DNA from 3 places in the Microbacterium altimontanum genome. Region 2 is predicted to be linked to each of the others. Evidence: predicted binding sites of a transcription regulator. Region 2 holds the regulator's gene; each other region holds the start of a gene.

Region 1 (5,084 bases), on a different contig from region 2:
TGCGCCTGCGTCCGCTCATCGAACACCGGCGCCTCGGCCGCATCCGCGATCGCGTCGTCGGTCACTTCACCAGTCGCGCTGCACTCTGCGATCGCGGCATGTCCATCATCGGCGGAGCCCGATTCGGTATCAGCCTCTGCGATCGAGCCATCTTCCACGTTCGACGCAGCGGCGGCTGCTTCGGCTTCGGCCTTCTCTGCCTCGTTCTGTGCGTACAGTTCCGCGGCCATGTCCCGCAAACGGTTGAACAGCCCGACACCTTGCGCGGTGGGCACGTCGGCGGTGATCCGGGACAGGCCCGGCTCCAGTTCCCGCACCGTGACCTTGCGGCGCTTGACGGCTTCGCGTACCCGTTGCTCGGTGCCCTCCGGGTCCAGGCGCTGCACCAGCCCGTCCAGGGCGGGGCGGAGCTGCCCGGGCGTCATCTCTGCCGCCATGTCACAGGCGACAGCTTCGTACTCCCGCCGCACCGTGTCGTCTTGGATGTCGATCCCGGTATCGGCGATCACGGTCGCATGGTCCGGGGAGATCCGCCCGGCGGAGGCGTCGCATAGCGTCTCGTAGAACTGGTGCGTGAGCGTCCACGCGAGCGACACCTTCCGGGCCACCTGCCATTCGCTCAGCCGCAGGGCGGCAGCGATCTCGCCGTACACCTCCCGCATTGCCAACTGCGAGGCGGGATTGGCGACGCCCAATCGCGCGCCGCGTTCCCGTTCCCGGCGCTCCACCAGGCCCGCGACGCGTTCGAAGAAGAACATCTCCGCCGCGAACGCCGACGCCGCCCGCTCCCGACAGTGGGAGAGGTGATCGACGATCTCATCCAACTCGGAGATCACCGGAGACAGACCCGCGCTCGGTGTCGACATCGGTGCCACCTCCTCGTCGAGATCCTCCTGATCGGTACCTCCAGTGTACCGAACAGGCGTTCGATCTGCAAGGATCTTCTTGCCCCGAAATCTTGCCTGAAGTGGCGAAACAAGGCTGTTTCGTCGTCCACCTTCACCGCCACCGCGAGCGGTCGCTGGCCTTCACAGATTCGCACATAGCATCACCCATCCTCAGCGTTCTTTATGCCCTCGCATCTCCGCCCCGTGACGGATCTCCCCAACCCGAACACCTGCCACCCAAGCCGGCGGAGGACGGGAGCCGAAACCCGACGACACCGCGCCGGCCGCCGCCAGCCCCGCTCGATAGGCTCAAGACGTGACCACCGCTCCACTTCACGCACTGCCGATCGATCAGCTTCGCCGACGCTCCAGCACGAAGTGGCGGACCTATCCCGAGGATGTGCTCCCGCTGTTCGTGGCGGAGACCGATTTCCCGCTGGCCCCGGCGATCTCCGAGCGTCTGGCGGCCGCCGTCGCGCTCGGCGACACAGGCTACACACCGCCGGACCCCGGCATCCGCTCGGCCTTCGCCGCGTTCGCACAGCGCAGGTTCGGATGGACCGTCGATCCCGCGCGGGTGCGGTCGACGTGCGACGTGATGATGGGGGTCGTCGAGATCCTCCGCGCGGTCCTCGAGCCCGGCGATCGGGTGGTCGTGACGCCTCCGGTGTATCCGCCGTTCTACGACTGCGTGCCCGAGGCCGGCGGCGTGGTGGAGCGCGTCCCGCTGCGCGAGAACGGCGCGGGATGGGAACTCGATCTCGACGGCATCGAGGCGGCCTTCGCCGGGGGAGCAAAGGCACTGCTGCTGTGCAACCCGCATAATCCGACCGGCACCGTGCACGCACGCGAGACCCTGGCCGCCCTCGGTGAGATCGCCCGCCGACACGGTGCGGTGGTCGTGAGCGACGAGATCCACGCGCCGCTCACTCAGCCGGGGGTCCCCTTCACTCCGTTCCTCGCGGCGGGAGATGCCGCTGCCGAGGTGGGATTCGCGGTCACGAGCGCGAGCAAGGCGTTCAATCTCGCCGGCCTGAAATGCGCGCTCATGGTGACCGCCGCCCCCGAGACCGCGGCGGTCGTCGACGGTCTTCCCGCCGAGGTGGAGTGGCGCACCGGGCTGTTCGGCGCCCTCGCCGGCGTCGCCGCCTTCGACGAGGCGAGCGACGAGTGGCTCGACGCGCTGCTGGCGGCCCTCGACGAGAATCGGCGCCTGCTCGCCGACCTCCTCGCCGAACTTCTCCCGGCCGCCCGTTACCGCATTCCCGACGCCGGCTACCTCGCCTGGGTCGACCTCACCGCCCTTGGCTGGGGCGACAACCCCGCCGAGCGGATCCTGCGCGAAGCGAAGGTCGCACTGCACTACGGTCCGGCGTTCGGGGCCGAAGGCGCCGGACACGTCCGCATCAACGTCGGCTGCTTGCCCGACGTGCTGCGGGAGGCGGTCCAGCGCATCGCCGCCCTCGCCGGCTGACCGGCTGACCGGCTGCGTACAAGCCGGTAGCGCCCCGCCACCGCGGCCGGCTGACCGGCTGCCTGCAGCGGAGGCGGCGGGTCAGACCTCCGCGCGCCCCAGCCGCCAGTAGCCCATGAACGCGACGGCTCGCCGGTCGACGCCGTGACCGGCGACGAGGTGACGCCGCAGCTGCTTGATCGCGCCCGCTTCGCCGGCGAGCCAGGCGTACAGCGGTGCGCTCTTCAGCGCCGCCCCGCCCTTCGCAGTGCGCGGGACCTCCCACAAGATCGCCTCGTCCACGTCGATCTCCTCCACCTCGGCGCCGCGACCCGCGGGGACGAGGGCGGCCGCGGCATCCGGCACCGCCGCCAGAAGGTGGTCGTGACGCGACCCGTCGGCGCGCGCCGCCACCCGGTAGTCGAATCCGGGATGGCGCGGCAGGTACGCGACGTCATCGGGGTGCGGCACCTCGACGACAACAGTGCCGCGCGCGGTCGCCGGCAGCTGCTCGAGGATCACGGCGATCGCCGGCGCCGCGGTCTCGTCGCCGGCCAGGAGATAGTGCTCGGTGCGTGCGGGGGGAACGAAGTCCAGGCCGAGGCTCACGCCGTCGCCGAGGGTCGGCCCGAGCAGCAGCACCTCGTCGCCCAGTTTCGCCCCGGCGATCCACGCCGACGCGGGACCCGAGACGTCATGCACGACCATGTCGACGTCGACCTCGCGCTCGGCGTGCCGGACCGCACGCGTCGTGTAGGTCCGGAAAGCCGGTCGCTCATCGTCGCCGAGCGCGCGCCAGCGGTCGTACCAGTCGTCGCCGGTGGGCATCCGGTCCAGACCCACGCCGCCGGGGAAGACGATCTTGATGCGCTGGTCGAACCCCGGGTCGCCGAAGTCCGCGAGCTCCTCGCCGGCGAATGTGAACCGGCGGAAGCCGGGGGTGACGTCGACGATGCGCGTCACGGCGGCGCGGAAGAATCGGTGGCCTGTCATGCCAGGCTCCTCACATGGTGGCGGCCCCGGGGGAGCACGATCGGCGCGCCCGTCAGCGGATCGTCGATGACGGCGCAGTCGAACTCGAACACCTCGCGGATGAGGTCGGCGTCCACGATCTCGGACGGGGCCCCGGCCGCGACGACCCGCCCGTCGCGCAGGGCGAACAGGTGGTCGGCGTATCGCGCGGCGAGGTTCATGTCGTGCAGCACCATCACGATCGTCGTCCCGCGGGTGCGGTTCAGATCGGTGAGCAGATCGAGCACCTCGACCTGGTGCGCGACGTCGAGGAACGTCGTCGGTTCGTCGAGCAGGAGGATGTCGGTGTCCTGCGCGAGCGCCATCGCGATCCAGACGCGCTGCCGCTGGCCGCCGGACAGCTCGTCGATGGAGCGATCGGCGAGGTCGGCGGTACCGGTCGCATCGAGCGCGCTCGCGACGGCCGCGTCGTCCTGGGCGCCCCATCGGGCCAGCATGCGCTGGTGCGGCTGTCGACCGCGGCCGACGAGATCGGCGACGGTGATTCCCTCGGGCGCGATCGGACTCTGCGGGAGCAGGCCCAGCGTGCGGGCGAGCTGCTTCGTGGGCTGGCGCTGCACCGGCGCGCCGTCGAGCAGCACCTGACCCGACTGCGGCCTGAGCAGCCGCGCGAGGGCCCTGAGCAGCGTGGACTTGCCGCATCCGTTCGCCCCGATGACCGCGGTGATCGCACCGGCCGGCACCTCGAGATCGAGCTCCGAGACGATCGTCCGCTCACCGTAGGCGAGGGTGAGCGAGGCGGCGGACAGGGTGTGCGACGCGGTCACAGCGCGGCCCCCGATCGGTTGAGGCGGATGAGCAGGAAGACGAGGAACGGCGCACCGAGCACGCCCGTCACGACGCCGACGGGGTAGCGGTGGTCGAACGCGAACTGGCCGACGAGGTCGGCCGTCAGGACCAGCAGCGCGCCGACGAATCCGGAGGCGGCGAGCAGCGACGTCGACGGCCCGACGAGGCGTGCCGCGATCGGCCCGGACATGAAGGCCACGAAGGCGATGGGCCCGGCTGCCGACGTCGCGAACGCGAGCAGGGCGACGGCGGCGATGAGGGCGAGGATGCGTGTGCGCTGCGCATGCACGCCGAGGCCGGTCGCGGTGTCGTCGCCGAGGCGCAGGGTGCCGAGGGCGCGCGACTGCGACAGGAGCAGAGGCACGAGCACCGCCGACGCGAGGGCGAGCGGCGCGATGGCGGGCCAGGCCGCCGCGTTCAGGCTCCCGGTGAGCCAGCGCATCGCGGCCTGGAGATCCCAGGACGGGGCGCGCGACAGCGTGTAGGTGACGACGCTGTCCAGCATCGCGGCGACTCCGATGCCGATGAGGATGAGTCTTGTGCCGGCGAATCCGCCGCGGTGGGCGAGGAGCCAGATGGCGGCGGCGGTGACGAGCGCTCCGACGAGCGCCAGGAGGGACACTGCGACGGTGTCGAGCGACAGCAGCACGATGCCGACGACGGCAGCCGCGCTGGCGCCGGAGCTGATGCCGATGACGTCGGGGGAGGCGAGCGGATTGCGCAGCATCGTCTGGAACGTGACGCCCGCGGCGCCGAACGCGAATCCGGCGAGCACGGCGAGCACAGCTCGCGGCAGCCTGAGGTCGCCGACGGTGAACGACGCCCCGGGCACCGTCTCACCGGTGAGCACCCGCCAGACCTCGGCGGGCGTGTAGAAGGTGTCGCCGACCATGAGAGACACGGCGAACATGGCGAGCACGGCC
Region 2 (12,757 bases):
CGGCACGCGGAACCGCTCGGGATGCGAGAGCGGCGACCGCTCGACGTAGAGCTCCTCCGCCTCGGGCAGCGGTCCGATGAGGCCATCGAGGTAGCGCGCCTCGAAGTCGTGCGTGTCGGTGGCGAGCGTCCGCGCGTCGCCGACCCCGTAGCGCGAGATGCCCGCCGCGAACACGTCCGTGTCGGTCAGGGCCGCGAGCACCGTCCATCCGCCGGCGGATCCTCCCTCGATCGCGAGGCGTGCGGGGTCAGCGCCACCGGTCGACGCGAGCCCGGCAGCCGCGGCGGCGACATCGTCGACGTCGACCACCCCCCACTGCCCCCGCAGTCGTTCCCGGTACGCGCGCCCGTAGCCGGTGGATCCGCCGTAGTTCACGTCGAGCACGCCGATGCCGCGGCTCGTGAAGAAGGCGGTCTTGGCGGATGCGGCGGCCGCCGTGTGCGAGGTGGGGCCGCCGTGCACGAACACGATGTACGGCGGCAGCTCACCGTCGGGCGCCCGGACGCCCGGGTTCGTCGGCGGGTAGTCGAACGCGTGCACCGGTCCGTGCGGTCCGTCGAACGTCACCGTGCGAGGGCGCGGGTTCCACTCCGGCGCCCACGCCGCCTCATCGCCGGTCAGCCGTGCGCGTCCGCCGTCGACATCGATCTCCCAGACCGTGGGCGGGCCGTCCATCCCCGCCGCCGTCAGGACCACGCGCGTGCCCCTCACGTCCTCGACCGACACGTTCGCGGTGGCGTCGATGCCGAGCGTCGTCGCGACCCCGGTCGCGGGGTCGACCACGACGACCTCGTCGCTCCCGTTCGTGCGGACGGCGACGATGCGTCCGTCCTCCAGCGGCTGGTACCAGCGCGTGCCGAGCACCCACACGGCGCCACCCGTGTCGGCGTCGGCCAGCGACGCGGGCGAGCGGTCGAGGTCGGCGGTCGTCCGCACCCGCCAGAGGTTCCAGCGTCCGGTCACGTCGTCGCTGTAGAGCAGCTCGTCGGCGCCGGTCCACATCGGCTGCACCACCGACGAGTCGCCGCCGGCGATCGTCATGGCATCCGCATCGTCGGCGAGCCGGCGCAGCCGGAGGCGGGTGCGGTCCCACGGCATGTCCGGGTGGTCCCACGCGATCCAGGCGAGGCGGTCGCCGTCGGGGGAGAGAGCGGGATGGGCGACGAAGTCGCTGCCGCCGGCCAGCGAGACCACGGCGGGCGACGCATCCGGCACGATCTGCACGATGTCGCGCACCGGAGTGCGGGATGCGTCTGCCGACGGATGCGTCTCGCGGATCGCGATCAGCCGGCCGTGCTGCCATGACAGCCCGCCGTAGCGCTCACCGCGGTCGGGATCGGTGAGCTGCCGCGTCCTGCCGCCGGCGAGCTCCCAGACGCCCTGATCGCTCTTCTCCACGAAGAAGAGCCGGCCATCGTCCGACGCCGTCCACGCACCGCCGCCGTACTCGTGCACGCGGGAACCGACGTTCCACGGAGCCGGCAGAAGAATGCCGTTGCGGCGCGATCTGACCGTCATCCGCCCGCCCTCTGACGGCACCGACTCGCCCCACCACACGTCGTCGCCGACGAAGCGCGCTCCGTCGATCCGCGGCGCCGATGACGCGGCGATCTCGGCGGTGATGGGGGAGGGCCACGAGCCGAAAGGAAGCGTCTGCACCATGATCCCCACCGTAGCCGCAGCCGCCAGGAAGGGCCCTGCGTCGGGAGGCTCACGGATGCAGCGGCGTCGCGGGGAGGGGCGCTGGGGCGGCCCGATCGGCGGCGCGGCGGCATCCCTCTCGATATATGCCTTCGTCGATATTGACCTCGAAACAGTGCGCAACACCGTGTGACGGGCATCGAGGGATGCGCCTACCGTGGTCGCATCGCTCGGGGTTCCCCGGGCAGGAGCGACAGCCGAGCCCGGCACCCGCCCGCGATCAGACCGCGTCCGTGCGTGCGGTCCGCGGCCGCCCGGCCACCCGCCCTTGCCACCGAACAGGAACCCCCCATGTCCGTCGCCTTCGACCCGCACCGCACGAGCCGCGCTGTGCCCGGCAGCACTGTGCCCAGCAGCACTGTGCCGTTCTCGTTCGAGCTGTACCCCCCGCGAACGGCCGGCGGCGCCCCGGCGCTGCACGAGACGATCCGGCGGCTGGCCGGCGCCGGGCCGCGGTTCCTCTCCGTGACGTACGGAGCCGGCGGCTCGACCGGCGGACGGTCGCTCGAGGTGCTGCGCCACATCCGCGCCCACACCGACGTGGAGCCGCTCGCTCACCTGACCTGCGTCGGCAACACCTACGCGGGAGCAGCCGGCCTCATCCGTGAGTTCCTCGACGCCGGAATCCTGAGCTTCCTCGCCCTGCGCGGAGACCCGCCGTCCGGCTGTGAGGACGACGACCACCTCATCGGAGACCTCGAGAGCGCGGCCCAGCTCGTCCAGCTCATCGACCGGGTGCAGGCCGAGCGTGCACCGTACCAGGAAGCCCGCATCCCCGGGATCCCGGGCGCCGCCCGGGTCGTGCCCCGCCGCGACGTGGAGATCGCCGTGGCCGCATTCCCGAACGGGCATCCGCGATCGCGGCATCCTCGCGAGCACATCGACGCGCTGCTCGCCAAGCAGGCCGCCGGCGCGACGTTCGCGATCACACAGCTGTTCTTCCATGCCGACGCGTATCTGGGCTTCGTCGACCGCTGCCGCGCCGCAGGGGTGACGATCCCCATCCTCCCCGGGATCATGCCCATCACGAGCCCGGCGCGACTGCACCGGGTGCTCGAGCTCAGCGGCGAGGAGATCCCGGCCGAGCTCGCGATCCCGCTCGAGATCGAACCGGACCCCGCCGCGCAGCGGGCGCTCGGCGTCGACTACGCCGCGCGACTGGTCGCCGACGTGGTCGCCGGGGGCGCGCCCGGCGTGCATCTGTACGCGTTCAACAGCCACGACACGGTGCTCGCGGTGCTCCGCGAGGCCGGCATCCCCACCCTCACCGACAAGGAGACACCACGATGACAGCATTTCCCGCAGGAACGATCCTGGGCTACCCCCGGATCGGCCGCCGCCGCGAGCTCAAGCGCGCCGTGGAGGCGCACTGGGCGGGCCGGATCAGCGTCGAGGAGCTCGAGCGGGCGGGCGCCGATGTGCGACGGGCCACGCGGCAACGTCTCGCCGACCTCGGAATGGGCCGTGCCGACTCGGCGATCCCCGAGTCGTTCTCGTTCTACGACCAGGTGCTCGACGCCGCGCTCGCCGTCGGCGCGCTGCCCGAGCGGTTCGCCGACCTCCGCGCCGCCGACGGAACGATCGGCCTCGACGCGTACTTCGCGGCGGCGCGCGGCGACGCGGGCCGGCCGCCTCTCGAGATGACGAAGTGGTTCGACACGAACTACCACTACCTCGTGCCCGAGATCGGACCCGAGACGACGTTCGCGCTCTCGACCGACCGCTTCGCGCGACAGGTCGCCGAGGCGCGCGCCGAGGGATTCACGACCCGCCCGGTCGTGGTCGGTCCCGTCACTCTCCTCGCGCTGGCGAAGGCGACGGATGCCCCTGCTCGCGTGGAGACGGAGGAGCGAGACGGCTTCGACCCGCTCTCCCGCCTCGACGATCTCCTGCCGGTCTACGCAGAGCTGCTCGCGTCGCTGCGGGCGGCGGGCGCCGACTGGGTGCAGCTCGACGAGCCCGCGCTCGTGAGCGAGAGCCTGCCGGCCGACGCGGCGACGCTCGCGGAAGCCGCGCAGCGCGCCTACGCCGTACTCGCCGCGGCGACGGACCGCCCCGCGATCCTGGTCGGCGCGGGGTACGCACAGCTGAGCGACGAGGCATGGCAGGTGCTCGCCGCCTCCGGTGTCGAGGCGCTCGCCGTCGACCTCACCCGCGGAGATGTTCCCCGCGCAGTGCCGGGCCTGGCGGACAAGACGCTCGTCGGCGGTGCGATCGACGGGCGCAATGTCTGGCGCGGCGACCTGCAGCGCGCCTGGCAGACGCTCGGGCGGCTTCGCGGTCTCGGCGCACGAGCGGTGGCCGCCGGCACGTCCACGTCGCTGCAGCACGTGCCGCACGACGTCCGCGACGAGCCCGACCTCGACGAGCGGCTGGTCTCGTGGCTCGCGTTCGCCGACCAGAAGGTGGAGCAGGCCGCGATCCTCGCGCGGGGCCTCGAGGCCGGCGCGGAGGCGATCCAGCCGGAGCTCGACGCCGCGTCGGCGGCGCTCGCCGATCGCCGCAGCGCACCCGGCGTGCGCGACGGGGCGGTGCGAGCCGAGGCGGCCGCATTGACGGACGCGTCCTTCTCCCGGGGCGACTACGCCGCCCGCGTCGACGCGCAGGATGCCGCGCTCGGGCTGCCGGTGCTGCCGACCACGACGATCGGGTCCTTTCCCCAGACCGGCGACATCCGCCGGACCCGGGCGGCTCACGACCGCGGGGAGCTCTCGACGGCCGAGTACGAGGACCTGCTCCGGCTCGAGATCACGACGGTCATCGGCCTGCAGGAGGAGCTCGGTCTCGACGTGCTCGTGCACGGCGAGGCGGAGCGCAACGACATGGTGCAGTACTTCGCCGAGCACCTCGACGGCTTCGCCGTGACCCGCAACGGCTGGGTGCAGTCGTACGGCTCCCGTGCGACGCGTCCCTCGATCCTCTGGGGCGACGTGTCGCGCCCCGCGCCGATCACGGTGGACTGGTCGGCCTACGCGCAGTCGCTGACGGCGAAGCCCGTGAAGGGCATGCTGACCGGCCCCGTGACGATCCTCGCGTGGTCGTTCGTGCGCGACGACCAGCCGCTGGGCGAGACGGCGAACCAGGTGGCACTTGCGCTTCGCGACGAGATCGCCGACCTCGAGGCCGCGGGGATCGGCATCATCCAGGTCGACGAACCGGCGCTGCGTGAGCTGCTGCCCCTGAAGAAGGCCGACCAGCCGGCGTACCTCGACTGGTCGGTGGGCTCGTTCCGGCTCGCGACGGCAGGGGCGGCCGCCGCGACGCAGGTGCACACCCACCTCTGCTACTCCGAGTTCGGTGTCGTGATCGACGCGATCGCCGCCCTCGACGCCGATGTCACATCGATCGAGGCGGCGCGCAGCAGAGGCGAGGTGATCGGAGACATCGCGGCGTCAGGGTTCTCTCACGCCGTCGGTCCCGGCGTCTACGACATCCACTCGCCGCGCGTGCCGTCGGTCGACGAGGTCGCCGGCCTCCTCGAACGTGCGGCGGCCGAGCTGCCGCTGCGCCAGGTGTGGGTGAACCCCGACTGCGGCTTGAAGACGCGCGCGTACCCGGAGACGGTCGCGTCGCTGCGCAACCTCGTCGAGGCGACGCAGCGGGTGCGGGCGCTGCAGACCGTCTGATCCGGATGCTCTTCGTGTGTTAAGCGGGTGCTGCACGAGGCGGGTCAGACCGCCCGCAGCACTGCGACGACCTTGCCCAGGACGACGGCGTCATCGCCGAGGATCGGCTCGAACGCCGAGTTGCGCGGCAGAAGCCAGGTGTGTCCGTCGCGCTGCCGGAAGGTCTTGACAGTGGCCTCGCCCTCCAGCATCGCCGCGACGATGTCGCCGTTCTCGGCTGTCGCCTGCGACCGCACGACGACCCAGTCGCCGTCGCAGATGGCGGCGTCGATCATCGACTCGCCCTGCACCTTGAGCATGAACAGGTCGCCCTTGCCGACCAGCTGACGCGGCAGCGGGAAGATCTCCTCCACCTGCTGCTCCGCCGTGATCGGCACGCCCGCCGCGATGTGCCCGACGAGCGGGACGAGCGCCGCGTCGCCGACGCTCGGGGCGACGTCAGCGGGGTTCTCGCCCGACGCGCCGGGAAGGTCGATCAGCACCTCCATCGCCCGGGTCTTGCCGGCATCGCGACGCAGGTACCCGCTCAGCTCCAGCTGGTTCAGCTGGTGGGTCACGCTGGAGAGCGACTTCAGCCCGACCGCATCGCCGATCTCGCGCATGCTCGGGGGATAGCCGTAGCGCGCGATCGACCGCTGGATGACCTCGAGGATGGCCATCTGCTTGTCGCTCAGGCTCTTGCGCCGCCGCGTCTGCCGGCGCGGCTTCGCGCCCGTCGCGGCGTCGTGCGTTGCATCGCTCATGTCAGCTCCCGTCGTGCCGCGCATCGCAGCGTCTTCGAATGTCGGAGGTCGGTGATGGGGTGTCCTCATCGAAACGGTATCCGCTTCCCGCTCCGATCGGCAGCAGCCCGTGCGCGTGTCGCTTTCGACCGGATTCGGAACGGACTCCACTTGACATTATACAGAATCGAAACTAGGTTCGGAAGAGAAGTTCGGGCCCGGGCTCTCCCGACCGAGAGTCGGGCCCGAACCTTCCCCTCATCCCCTGGAGGACACATGAGCACCATCGGCATCGCACCCGCACCGGTCAGCACGCGCCTGCGCATCACCGCGCGCGGACGCCGTGTGCTCGCCGCGCTCGTCTCCCTTCCCCTCGCCGTCGGCATCGCCCTCGCCGCGATCGGCGGCGGGGCGGCGATCGCCTCACGCGATGACGGAGCCCCCGCGGGAACCTTCCAGACCGTCACGGTGGCAGCCGGCGACTCCCTGTGGTCGATCGCTCGCTCTGTCGCGCCGCAGGCAGATCCGCGCGACGTCGTCGACGCGCTCGTGCGCCTCAACGCCCTCGACGGTGTGACGGTGGTGCCGGGAGAGAAGCTCTCCATCCCCAGCGAGTACGCCCGGTAACGAGCGGCGTCACGGCGCGAGCGGCACAGTCCCGCGCTCTACGATGGGTGAGGTGAGCCCCCGCTTGGAAGACCTCCCGATTCGCGACGATCTCCGCGGGCTGACGCCGTACGGCGCACCGCAGGCGCCCCTCCCGGTGGCGCTGAACGTGAACGAGAACACTCATCCGTTCCCCAAGGACGTCGCCGACGACATCCTCGACGCCGTCGCGATCGCCCTGCGCGACGTCAATCGCTATCCCGACCGTGAGTTCACCGCGCTGCGCGAGGGATTCGCCGAATACCTCGGCCACGGGCTCACCCGCGACCAGATCTGGGCCGGCAACGGGTCGAACGAGGTCCTGCAGCACCTGCTGCAGGCGTTCGCCGGTCCTGGTCGAACCGCGTTCGGATTCGCACCCACGTACTCGATGTATCCGCTGCTGACCCGCGGTACCGGCGCCACCTGGATCGCCGGGGAGCGGGGACACGATTACACGATCGATCCCGAGTCCGCTGCCGCTCAGGTGTCGGAGGCGAAGCCCGACGTCGTCTTCCTCTGCTCGCCGAACAATCCCACCGGGACGCCGATGACGCTCGAGGTGATCGAGGCCGTGTACCGAGCGACCGACGGGGTCGTGATCGTCGATGAGGCCTATTGGGAGTTCGCTCCCCGCGACGAGCGGTCGGCTCTCACGCTCCTGCCCGACCGCGAGCGGCTCGTCGTCTCCCGCACGATGAGCAAGGCGTTCGCGTTCGCGGGCGCGCGTGTCGGCTACCTCGCCGCCGACCCCGCGGTGATCGACGCCCTCCGCCTCGTGCGCCTTCCGTATCACCTGAGCGCTGTCACCCAGGCCGCCGCATCCGCCGCTCTGCGGCACGCCCCGACGATGCTCGCCACCGTGGACGACATCGTAGAGCAGCGTGACCGCATCTCGGCGACACTGCCCGCCCTGGGCTTCAGCCCGTACGAATCGTGGACGAACTTCGTGCTCTTCTCCGGTGTCGACGACCCCGCCGCGACGTGGCAGGCGCTATACGACCGCGGCGTGCTCATCCGCGACATCGGACTTCCCCGCAGCCTGCGCGTCACCGCCGGCACGGAGGAGGAGACCAGCGCGTTCCTGGATGCGCTCGCCTCGCTAGAATCGGCGTCATGACGAGCCCCGAGTCCCGGACCGCGGAGCGCACCCGCACCACGAGCGAATCGACGGTCGAACTCGAGCTGAACCTCGACGGCACGGGCGTCGCCCGCATCGACACGACGGTGCCGTTCTTCGATCACCTCCTGACGGCGTTCGCGAAGCACTCGCTGACCGACCTCACCGTGCGCGCTTCGGGCGACACCGAGATCGACGTGCACCACACGGTGGAGGACGTCTCGATCGTCCTCGGGCAGGCGATCCGCGCGGCGCTCGGCGACAAGAGCGGCATCTCCCGCTACGGTGATGCGCTCGTGCCGCTCGACGAGGCGCTCGCCCAGGCCGTCGTCGACATCAGCGGCCGGCCCTACCTCGTGCACGACGGCGAGCCCGCCGGCTTCGAACTTCACCTCATCGGCGGCCACTTCACCGGCTCGCTCGTGCGCCACAGCTTCGAGGCGATCACTCTCAACGCGGGTCTCACGACGCACGTGCGCGTGATCTCCGGCCGCGATCCGCACCACATCGCCGAGGCCGAGTTCAAGGCCTTCGCCCGCGCGTTCCGTCAGGCGAAATCGCTCGACCCGCACGTGGTGGGCGTCCCGAGCACGAAGGGCGCACTGTGAGCATGCGCGGCACGAGAGGTGCGCCGTGAGCGACCGTCCCCTGGTCGCCGTCCTCGACTACGGATCGGGCAACGTGCACTCCGCGGTCAAGACGCTCGTCGCCGCCGGCGCCGACGCCCGCCTGACCGCCGACCGCGGTCTCGTGATGGACGCCGACGGCCTGGTCGTCCCGGGCGTCGGCGCGTTCGCCGCCGTGATGGAGCAGCTGCGTGCGATCCGCGGCGACGAGCTCATCGACCGACGTCTGGCCGGCGGCCGGGCGGTGCTGGGCATCTGCGTCGGAATGCAGGTGATGTTCGAGCGCGGCGTCGAACGCGGCACCGACACGGCGGGCTTGGGGGAGTGGCCCGGCGTCGTCGCCGAGCTCGATGCGCCGGTGCTGCCGCACATGGGCTGGAACACCGTGCGCGCCGCCGAGGGCTCGCGCCTGTTCGACGGCATCGAGGACGAACGGTTCTACTTCGTGCACTCCTATGCGGCGTCGCGCTGGACCATGGAGTCACAGGAGCCGTTCGCGCCGCCCCGTCTCACGTGGTGCGACTACGGCTCGCCGTTCCTCGCCGCGGTGGAGAACGGTCCGCTGTCGGCCACGCAGTTCCATCCCGAGAAGTCGGGGGATGCCGGCATCCGGCTCCTGTCGAATTGGATCGCCGGGCTGCGCGCGGCTACCCTGTGACCTCGTGCCCAGTGAATTCGCCGCCACCCCCGAACTGATCCTGCTTCCCGCCGTCGATGTGGCCGACGGCAAGGCGGTGCGGCTGACCCAGGGCGAGGCGGGCAGCGAGACCGACTACGGCGATCCCGTCGACTCCGCACTGCAGTGGGTGCATCAAGGGGCGCAGTGGATCCACCTGGTCGACCTCGACGCGGCGTTCGGCCGCGGCAGCAACGCCGGCGTCATCCGCAAGGTGATCAAGCAGGTCAAGGGCGTGCAGGTGGAGCTCTCCGGCGGCATCCGCGACGATGCGTCGCTGGAGGCTGCCCTCGAGACCGGCGCGAGCCGCATCAACCTCGGCACCGCCGCGCTGGAGAACCCGGAGTGGTCGGCCGACGTCATCAGCCGGTACGGCGACGCGATCGCCGTCGGCCTCGATGTGCGGGGCACCACTCTGGCGGCTCGCGGGTGGACACGCGAGGGCGGCGACCTGTGGACCGTGCTCGACCGCCTCGAGGACGCGGGATGCAGCCGGTACGTCGTCACGGATGTCACGAAGGACGGCACCCTGCGCGGGCCGAACCTCGACCTCCTGCGCCAGATCACCGAGCGCACCCCGAAGCCCGTCGTCGCCTCCGGCGGAGTGTCGAGCCTGGACGACATCATCGCGCTGCGCGAACTCGTTCCGCTCGGCGTCGAGGGCGCGATCGTCGGCAAGGCGCTGTACGCCGGCGCCTTCACGCTCGCCGAGGCGCTGGATGTCGCACGAGACTGACTCCTGCAGTCACGACCCGCATCGCGCCGACTCGGCGGGTGTCCCGTGGGAGGGGCGCAGCTTTCAGCAGAACCCGCACGCGGGCGACGATGGATCGGCCGACCCTGCGCTGCTCGCGGCGCTGACCGCGTACGCCGCGGGAACGGGCGACGCCGTCGCGATCGTCGAGGCATACCGCTCGGCGCGACTGCTGATCCCGCTCGTGGCCGAGAAGGGCGAGGAGGGCGTCGCGCCCAGCGGCCTGACGGTCGACAAGACCCAGGAGCTGTCGATCGTGACGGTCGCCGCCCCCGACGGTCGGCGGGTGCTGCCGGTCTTCAGTTCCGTGACCGCGATGGGGCGGTGGGATGCCGCGGCCCGGCCGGTGCCGGTCGACGGCGTCCGCACCGCGTTGGCGGCGGCGGACGACGACACCGATCTCATCGTGATCGACCCGGGATCAGCCACCGAGCATGTGCTGCGCCGGCCCGCCGTGTGGGCGATCGGACAGCAGGTGCCGTGGGAGCCGAGCTACCGCAGCCCCGACGTGTTCACCGGGCTGCAGGAGAGCATCGCGCGCGAACTCGCCGTCATCGACCTGCAGGTCGCACCGGGCGATCCGTCGGGGAGGCTGCGCGGACCGGAGCTGCTCGTGCGGCTCCGGCTCGTCGACGGTCTCGACCAGCAGGCGCTCGACGGCGTGCTGCAGCGGCTGGCGAAGCGCTGGGCCGCCGACGACCGCATCGCGACGCTCGTCGACTCCCTGAGCGTCAAGCTCTCGCGCTGAGCGCCGGTCAGCTGACGGGCCCGGTCCACTTCTCGCCCGGGCCCTGGCCGATCGGGTCGGGGATGGCGGACGACTCCCGGAACGCGAGCTGCAGGGAACGAAGGCCGTCGCGCAGGGGCGCGGCGTGTGCGCTGCTGATCTCCGGCGCGCCGGCGGTGATGAGCCCGGCAAGGGCGTTGATGAGCTTGCGCGCCTCGTCGAGGTCGAGCTGGTGCTCCGGGTCGTCGGCGAGCCCGAGCTTCACGGCGGCGGCGCTCATGAGGTGCACGGCGGTCGTGGTGATGACCTCCACCGCCGGCACGTCGGCGATGTCGCGGGTGGCCGCCTCGGCGGCACGCGCCTGCTCGTCCCAGCGCGCCTGGCGCTCGTCATCCGCTGCGGTACCGGGGGGAATCGTGCTCACGTCGTTCTCTCTGCTAGACTTGGCGGGTTCCATGGCTTTCTGCCGTGGTTCGAAAGAGGATCACATCCCACCCGCGCTTGCCGTTCCAGGCTACCGGGTCGTTGCACTCCGCCGGTTCGCCGGCAGTCAGGGTGCGGAAAGCCGGTGCTTCGGGCATCGTGCGGGTGGAATCGTGGCCGCCCGTGACGCATCCTGCGTCGCGGTTACAATCACCGCACGACAGAGGAGTTCCGCATCAGCGATCCCCGCACCAACGAGCGCATCCGCGTCCCCGAGGTCCGACTCGTCGGGCCGAACGGTGAGCAGGTCGGCGTCGTCGCCATCCAGGTTGCGCAGCGTCTGGCTCAGGAGGCAGACCTCGACCTCGTCGAGGTCGCGCCCAACTCGAAGCCTCCCGTGGTCAAGATCATGGACTACGGCAAGTTCAAGTACGAGGCTGCACAGAAGGCCAAGGAAGCCCGCCGCAACCAGGCGAACACGATCCTCAAAGAGGTCAGGTTCCGTCTGAAGATCGAGGCGCACGACTACACGACCAAGCTCAAGCGCGCCGAGGGATTCCTGCAGGGCGGCGACAAGGTCAAGGCGATGATCCTGTTCCGCGGCCGCGAGCAGTCGCGTCCCGAGCTGGGCGTGCGCCTCCTCAAGAAGTTCGCCGAAGACGTGGCCGAGTTCGGCGTCGTCGAGTCGAACCCGCGCATCGACGGCCGCAACATGGTGATGGTGATCGCCCCGCACAAGAACAAGTCCGAGGTCAAGACCGAGCAGAACGCGCAGCGAGCTGCGAACAAGGAAGCCGCCCGCCAGGCGAAGGCCGCGGCATCCGGAACCTCAGACGCCTCCGAGTCGGACGCCGAATAGGCCCCCACGCTCCCGCATCGCGGGATGACCATTCCCGCACCGCGGGATGCACAACGAAGGAAGAGAAATGCCGAAGCAGAAGACGAACTCGAGCGCCAAGAAGCGCTTCAAGGTCACCGGCAGCGGGAAGATCATGAAGCAGCAGTCCGGGATGCGTCACCACCTCGAGGTGAAGCCCAGCAAGCGGACCCGTCGCCTGAACAAGGACGAGGTCATCTCTGGCAACGACGCGAAGAACGTCAAGAAGCTCCTCGGACGCTGAGCGCTCCGGAACGCACGTTAGGAACGAAACGAAATGGCAAGAGTCAAGCGGGCCGTCAACGCCCAGAAGAAGCGTCGCGTCATCCTCGAGCGCGCCTCCGGCTACCGGGGTCAGCGTTCGCGTCTGTACCGCAAGGCGAAGGAGCAGGTCACCCACTCGCTCGTCTACGCGTACCGTGACCGTCGTCAGCGCAAGGGCGACTTCCGTCGCCTGTGGATCCAGCGCATCAACGCGGCGAGCCGTCAGAACGGGCTCACCTACAACCGCTTCATCCAGGGCCTCGGTCTCGCGGGCGTCCAGGTCGACCGTCGCATGCTCGCCGAGCTCGCCGTGAACGAGCCGGCCACCTTCGCCGCGCTCGTCGCGACCGCGAAGAACGCGCTCCCGGAGAACGTCAACGCGCCCAAGGCGTAAGTCCTCCGCAGCCACCCGAAGGAGTCCCTCCATACGGAGGGGCTCCTTCGTCGCTCTATGCTGAAACCGTGCTCGAGAACCCCCGGTCGGCCCGCGTGCGCGCTGTCGCACACCTCTCCAAACGCCGCGTGCGCGACGAGTCGGGGCTGTTCCTCCTCGAGGGCCCGCAGGCGGTGCGCGAGGCCCTGACGTATCGGCCGGA
Region 3 (5,084 bases), on a different contig from region 2:
CGTCCAGCCGGCAGACGCTCCGCGCACCTTCGCCGGGAAGCAGGCGACGGTGAAGCCGAAGGCGGGGATGTCCTGCAGGTTCTGCAGCTTCTCGATCTGACAGTAGGCGACCTCGGCTCCCGCCTTGTGTCCCTCCCACACGATCGAGGGATCACCGGTCTCTTCGAACTGCCGGCGGTTGATCGAGACCGGGAGGTCCCAGCCCCACGCGTCGGTGCCGACCACTCGCACGCCCTTGCCGGTGAGGTGGAGGGTCGCCTCGCGGCCGAAGCCGATGCCCTTGTCGATGTAGTCGTCGTCGCCGTATGCGGCCGCCGCGACGGTGTGTGCCAGCACGATGTCGAACGGCTGCAGCTCGTAGCCGATGCGCTCGAGCTCGGCGTCGATGTCGGCGGGTGTGACGAGGTGGCCGTTGGGCAGATGGCGCAGATCGAGCTTGACGCCGGGGCGGAAGAACCAGTCCAGGGGCACCTCATCGATCGTCCAGGAGCGCTCGCCGTTGTTCATCGTCGGGTGGTAGTGCCACGGGGCGTCGACGTGCGTGCCGGCGTGCGTGGTGATCGTCATGGTCTCTGCGGCGAGCCCCTGCCCGTCGGGCAGCTGCTCGGGAAGGATCCCGTACATCGCGTACATGTCCTTGAGGCCGGCGATGTGGTCCTTGTACTCGATCTTCGGACGCAGGAACGGCGGGTCGACGGGGATGACGTCGTCGAGGGGCATTGACAGGTCTACGAAACGCATGGGCGACTCCTTTGTGCGGCTCCCATCCAACGCCGAGGCACGCGTCTTCGCTCCCCCTGTCGCTGATGGTAGGCATCGGCGTCTTCCACTCTGTCGCCTGCTTCGCGGGCGGCGGGGTGGCGGCATGGCAGTCATCGTTCGCCGAAATGGACGCGCGCCGTGCGCGCGACGTACGCTCGCCAGGACTGACTCGGTGAGGAGAAACCCATGGCCATCGCGACGATCAATCCCTCCACGGGGCAGACTGAGCAGACGTTCGAGCCCCACGACGAGGCCGAGGTGGATCGCCGCATCGCCGCGGCCGACGCCGCGTACGACGTGCTGAAGCAGACGACGTTCGCGCAGCGCGGGGAGTGGATGCGGCGGGCCGCCGCCATCCTCGAGGAAGACGTCGAGCAGCTTGCGCGGTTGATCACGATCGAGATGGGCCGGCCGATCGCCGGGGCCCGGGCCGAGGTGCTGAAGTCGGCGAAGGGCCTGCGGTACTACGCCGACCACGCCGAGGAGTTCCTCGCACCCGATGCGCTTTCCGACCCCTCCACCGTCGGTGCCTCCGCCGCCGGCACCCGCTACGCGCCGATCGGCGTCGTGCTCGCCGTGATGCCGTGGAACTACCCGCTCTGGCAGGTGCTGCGGTTCGCGGGCCCGGCGCTCATGGCCGGAAACACCGGACTGCTCAAGCACGCCTCGAATGTGCCTCAGGCCGCCCTCTACCTCGACACCCTCTTCGAGCGGGCAGGCTTCCCCGAGGGCGCGTTCCACACGCTGCTCATCCCGGCATCCGGCGTCGAGCGCGTCCTGCGCGACCCGCGCGTGAAGGCGACGACCCTCACCGGCTCCGAGCCGGCCGGCCGTTCGCTTGCCGCCATCGCGGGGTCCGAGGTCAAGCACGTCGTCCTGGAGCTCGGCGGATCGGACCCGTTCGTCGTGATGCCGAGCGCCGACGTCGAGCGCGCCGCGACGGTCGCCGTCACCGCACGCAACCAGAACAACGGCCAGTCGTGCATCGCCGCCAAGCGCTTCATCGTACACGCGGACGTCTACGACGAGTTCGTCCGGCTGTTCGCCGAGAAGGTCGCCGCGCTGAAGGTCGGCGACCCGCTCGACGAATCGACGGATGTCGGGCCCCTCGCCACCGAGTCGGGCCGGGATGAGCTCGCCGAGCAGGTGACGGATGCCGTGGCGAAGGGCGCCACGGTGCTCACCGGTGGACGGGCGCCCGAGCGGCCCGGCTGGTTCTATGAGCCGACGGTCCTCAGTGATGTGACCCCCGATATGCGCCTGTACCTGGAGGAGGCTTTCGGGCCCGTCGCATCCGTCTATCGCGCAGAGAGCCGCGAGGACGCGTTGCGCGTCGCCAACGGCACCACATTCGGGTTGAGCTCCGCAGTGTGGACGAACGATGCCGACGAGCAGGACTGGTTCATCACGAACCTCGACGCCGGCGCCGTCTTCGTGAACGGGATGACTGCGTCGTACCCCGAGCTGCCGTTCGGCGGCGTGAAGGACTCGGGGGTCGGCCGTGAACTCGCTGCCGCCGGCATCCGTGAATTCTGCAACCTCAAGACGGTGTGGAAGAGCTGAGCGCGCGTTTGCTTCGCGCGTCTGTTCCCATCTTTCTCGGGTCGTGCGCGGTTGGCGGGACCTCTTCTGGGTCAGAAGAACCGCGAAAACTTGCGGATTGAGCCTTGCTTCTCGTTGATGTGTTCGATACACTGGAACTACCGATGAGGCGGATCCCGACGAGGAGGTGGCCCCGATGTCAGCACCGACGGCGGGTCTGTCTCCGGTGATCTCCGAGTTGGATGAGCTGGTGGAGAGCATCTCCCACTGTCGTGAGCGGGCGGCGTCGGCGTTCGCGGCGGAGATGTTCTTCTTCGAACGTGTCGCCGGCATCGTGGAGCGGCGGGAGCGGGAACGAGGAGCCCAGATCGGGGCGACCACCAGTTCCTCCCAGTTGGGCATGCGGGAGGTGTTCGCCGAGGTCGCTGCTTCTCTCCGGTTGAGTGAGTGGCAGGTGGCACGCAAGGTCTCCACCGCGTGGACGCTCACGAACCAGTTCTACGAGACCCTCTGCGACGCCAGCTCCGGGCTGATCTCCCCCGAACACGCGATAGTGATCGCCGATACGGGTGCGGTGATCGAGGATGACGCGGTGCGCCGGGAGTACGAGGCGGTCGCGCGTGACATGGCGATGGAGATGACGCCCGGGCAGCTCCGCCCCGCCCTGGACGGGCTGGTGCAGCGCCTGGACCCGGAAGGCACCGAACAGCGAGTGCGGGGAGCCGTGAAACGGCGCAAGGTCACGGTGCGGGAACTGGAGCCGGGTCTTTCCCGGATCACCGCCGACGTGCCCACCGCGCAAGGTGTCGGGCTGTTCAACCGTTTGCGGGACATGGCCGCGGAACTGTACGCACAGAACGAGGCAGAGAAGGCCGAAGCCGAAGCAGCCGCCGCTGCGTCGAACGTGGAAGATGGCTCGATCGCAGAGGCTGATACCGAATCGGGCTCCGCTGATGATGGACATGCCGCGATCGCAGAGTGCAGCGCGACTGGTGAAGTGACCGACGACGCGATCGCGGATGCGGCCGAGGCGCCGGTGTTCGATGAGCGGACGCAGGCGCAGATCATGGCGGACGTGTTCTGCGACCTGCTGCTGACCAGCGTCCCCGAAGGCCACGGCGCCACCGACCAAGCACGAAGCGCGCTCGGCGCCATCTCACCCACCGTGCAGGTGACAGTCCCCGCCACCACCCTCGCCGGTACCAGGATCGGTGGGGCCGCGGTCGCCGGGTTCGGACCCATCGACGACGACACCGCCAAGCACCTGGCAGGGATGGCACCGGCGTGGGTGCGGGTGTTCACCGATCCGTCCACCGGGGTGCCGATCAGTGTGGACCGGTACCGGCCGAAGAAACGACAGCAACTGTTCCTGCAGGTGCGGGACCGGCAGTGCCGGTTCCCGGGATGCCGGCGTCCCGTCCAGAACTGCGATATCGATCACACGCTCGCGTACGCGGAGGGTGGTCCGACGTGCCTGTGCAATCTCGAGCACCTGTGCAAACGCCATCACACCGTCAAGCACGAGACCGACTGGTCGGTGGAGCAGCTCGGCGGCGGGACCCTACGGTGGACAGCGCCCACCCGCCGCACCCACCTCACCAGACCACCCGGCACCGTCAGATTCCAGATCGCCGCGCTGCTCGACCCGGACCCGAAACACAGCCACGCGATGCGCGAGGCACTCGAACGCGACCCCGCACCCTTCTGACAAGGCGACGCCGCGACGTCAACGCGACTTCGCGCTGTTCTCATCCCGATAGGGGGCAGCCATCAGCGCCCGGACTCGTCAGGGAAGGATGACGATCTTCCCCGCCTCGTGCGGCGACTCCAGCTCGCGGAACGCGGCCACGACATCGTCCAGGGCGAACGTCGCCGCCACCGGCAGCCGCAGGCGGCCGCTGGCGACGCGGTCCGCGATCCCCGCGAGGTTCTCCGCCGTGCGGGCTGCGCGCTCCGCGTCGTGCACACCCAGCTCCGCGAGCGCCGCATAGGCCGCGATCGCCACCATCCGCTCCACCGGCACCCCGAGGGCGACGCCCGCGTCGAGCGCGTCGCGTCCATGGCAGTCGTACACCGCCGTGATGCCGAATCCAGCGAGGCGATCGGAGAGCCCATCGCCGTAGGTGACCGGCTCGACGCCCACCGACCGCAGCAGCTCATGATTGCGCTCCGACGCGGTGCCCACCACACGGGCGCCCGCTTCCACAGCCAGCTGCGCGGCGATGAAGCCCACGGCGCCGGCGGCGCCGCCCACGAGCACCGTGTCGGCGGACGTGATCCGCACGGTCCTCAGTACAGAGACCGCGGTGAGGCCTGCGACATTGAGGCCCGCGGCGACCTCGGGCGACACGGATTCGGGCCGCCGGGCAAGGTCGGCAGCCTGCGCAATCGCCCGCTCGGCCACGGCACCGGCCGCACGGCCGAGCACCTCATCGCCCACGGCGACAGCCTGCCCGTCCCAGTACGTGGCGCCCGCTCCCACGGCCTCCACTGTGCCGGCCACATCCGATCCGACCCGCCGCGGAAACGGCACATCGGACGGGATGAATCCGCTGCGCAGCTTCGCGTCGAACGGATTCAACGCAGCCGCCCGCACACGGACCGACACCTGGCCCGGCCTCGGCTCCGCATCCTGGACGGTGCCGACATACAGGACCTCTGGGTCGCCGGTGCGGTCGTAGAGCGCGGCGCGACTCATCCCCGAGCCTCCGTCAGCTCTCGTGGCTGCGATGGATCTGCTCCGGCTCGAGCTGCACCGCCCAGCCCTCGATCGTGCCGGC

What was found. The regulator LexA, encoded in region 2, represses DNA repair genes until DNA is damaged. The targets are predictions, from matches to a motif close to TCGAACANNTGTTCGA.
Region 1: the regulator LexA is predicted to act here: its motif matches at 915-930, upstream of AC3RX1_RS07600 (HNH endonuclease signature motif containing protein).
Region 3: the regulator LexA is predicted to act here: its motif matches at 2,437-2,452, upstream of AC3RX1_RS03715 (HNH endonuclease signature motif containing protein).

Annotation. Positions count from the first base shown of each region.
Region 1 covers NZ_JBYRJB020000004.1:72,148-77,231, forward strand. The annotation lists gene AC3RX1_RS07600 (HNH endonuclease signature motif containing protein) at 1-824, opposite strand, end outside; gene AC3RX1_RS07605 (MalY/PatB family protein) at 1,204-2,361, shown strand; gene AC3RX1_RS07610 (siderophore-interacting protein) at 2,443-3,333, opposite strand; gene AC3RX1_RS07615 (ABC transporter ATP-binding protein) at 3,330-4,139, opposite strand; gene AC3RX1_RS07620 (FecCD family ABC transporter permease) at 4,136-5,084, opposite strand, start outside.
Region 2 covers NZ_JBYRJB020000007.1:21,649-34,405, reverse strand. The annotation lists gene AC3RX1_RS13390 (prolyl oligopeptidase family serine peptidase) at 1-1,662, opposite strand, end outside; gene AC3RX1_RS13385 (hypothetical protein) at 1,661-1,834, shown strand; gene AC3RX1_RS13380 (methylenetetrahydrofolate reductase) at 1,993-2,991, shown strand; gene metE (5-methyltetrahydropteroyltriglutamate--homocysteine S-methyltransferase) at 2,988-5,327, shown strand; gene lexA (transcriptional repressor LexA) at 5,372-6,070, opposite strand; gene AC3RX1_RS13365 (LysM peptidoglycan-binding domain-containing protein) at 6,326-6,676, shown strand; gene AC3RX1_RS13360 (histidinol-phosphate transaminase) at 6,720-7,814, shown strand; gene hisB (imidazoleglycerol-phosphate dehydratase HisB) at 7,811-8,422, shown strand; gene hisH (imidazole glycerol phosphate synthase subunit HisH) at 8,448-9,098, shown strand; gene priA (bifunctional 1-(5-phosphoribosyl)-5-((5-phosphoribosylamino)methylideneamino)imidazole-4-carboxamide isomerase/phosphoribosylanthranilate isomerase PriA) at 9,103-9,852, shown strand; gene AC3RX1_RS13340 (SseB family protein) at 9,836-10,618, shown strand; gene AC3RX1_RS13335 (DUF1844 domain-containing protein) at 10,626-11,021, opposite strand; gene infC (translation initiation factor IF-3) at 11,256-11,879, shown strand; gene rpmI (50S ribosomal protein L35) at 11,947-12,141, shown strand; gene rplT (50S ribosomal protein L20) at 12,175-12,555, shown strand; gene AC3RX1_RS13315 (TrmH family RNA methyltransferase) at 12,624-12,757, shown strand, end outside.
Region 3 covers NZ_JBYRJB020000002.1:308,903-313,986, reverse strand. The annotation lists gene AC3RX1_RS03725 (cyclase family protein) at 1-741, opposite strand, end outside; gene AC3RX1_RS03720 (NADP-dependent succinic semialdehyde dehydrogenase) at 949-2,325, shown strand; gene AC3RX1_RS03715 (HNH endonuclease signature motif containing protein) at 2,501-4,012, shown strand; gene AC3RX1_RS03710 (NADP-dependent oxidoreductase) at 4,091-5,002, opposite strand; gene AC3RX1_RS03705 (RpiB/LacA/LacB family sugar-phosphate isomerase) at 5,016-5,084, opposite strand, start outside.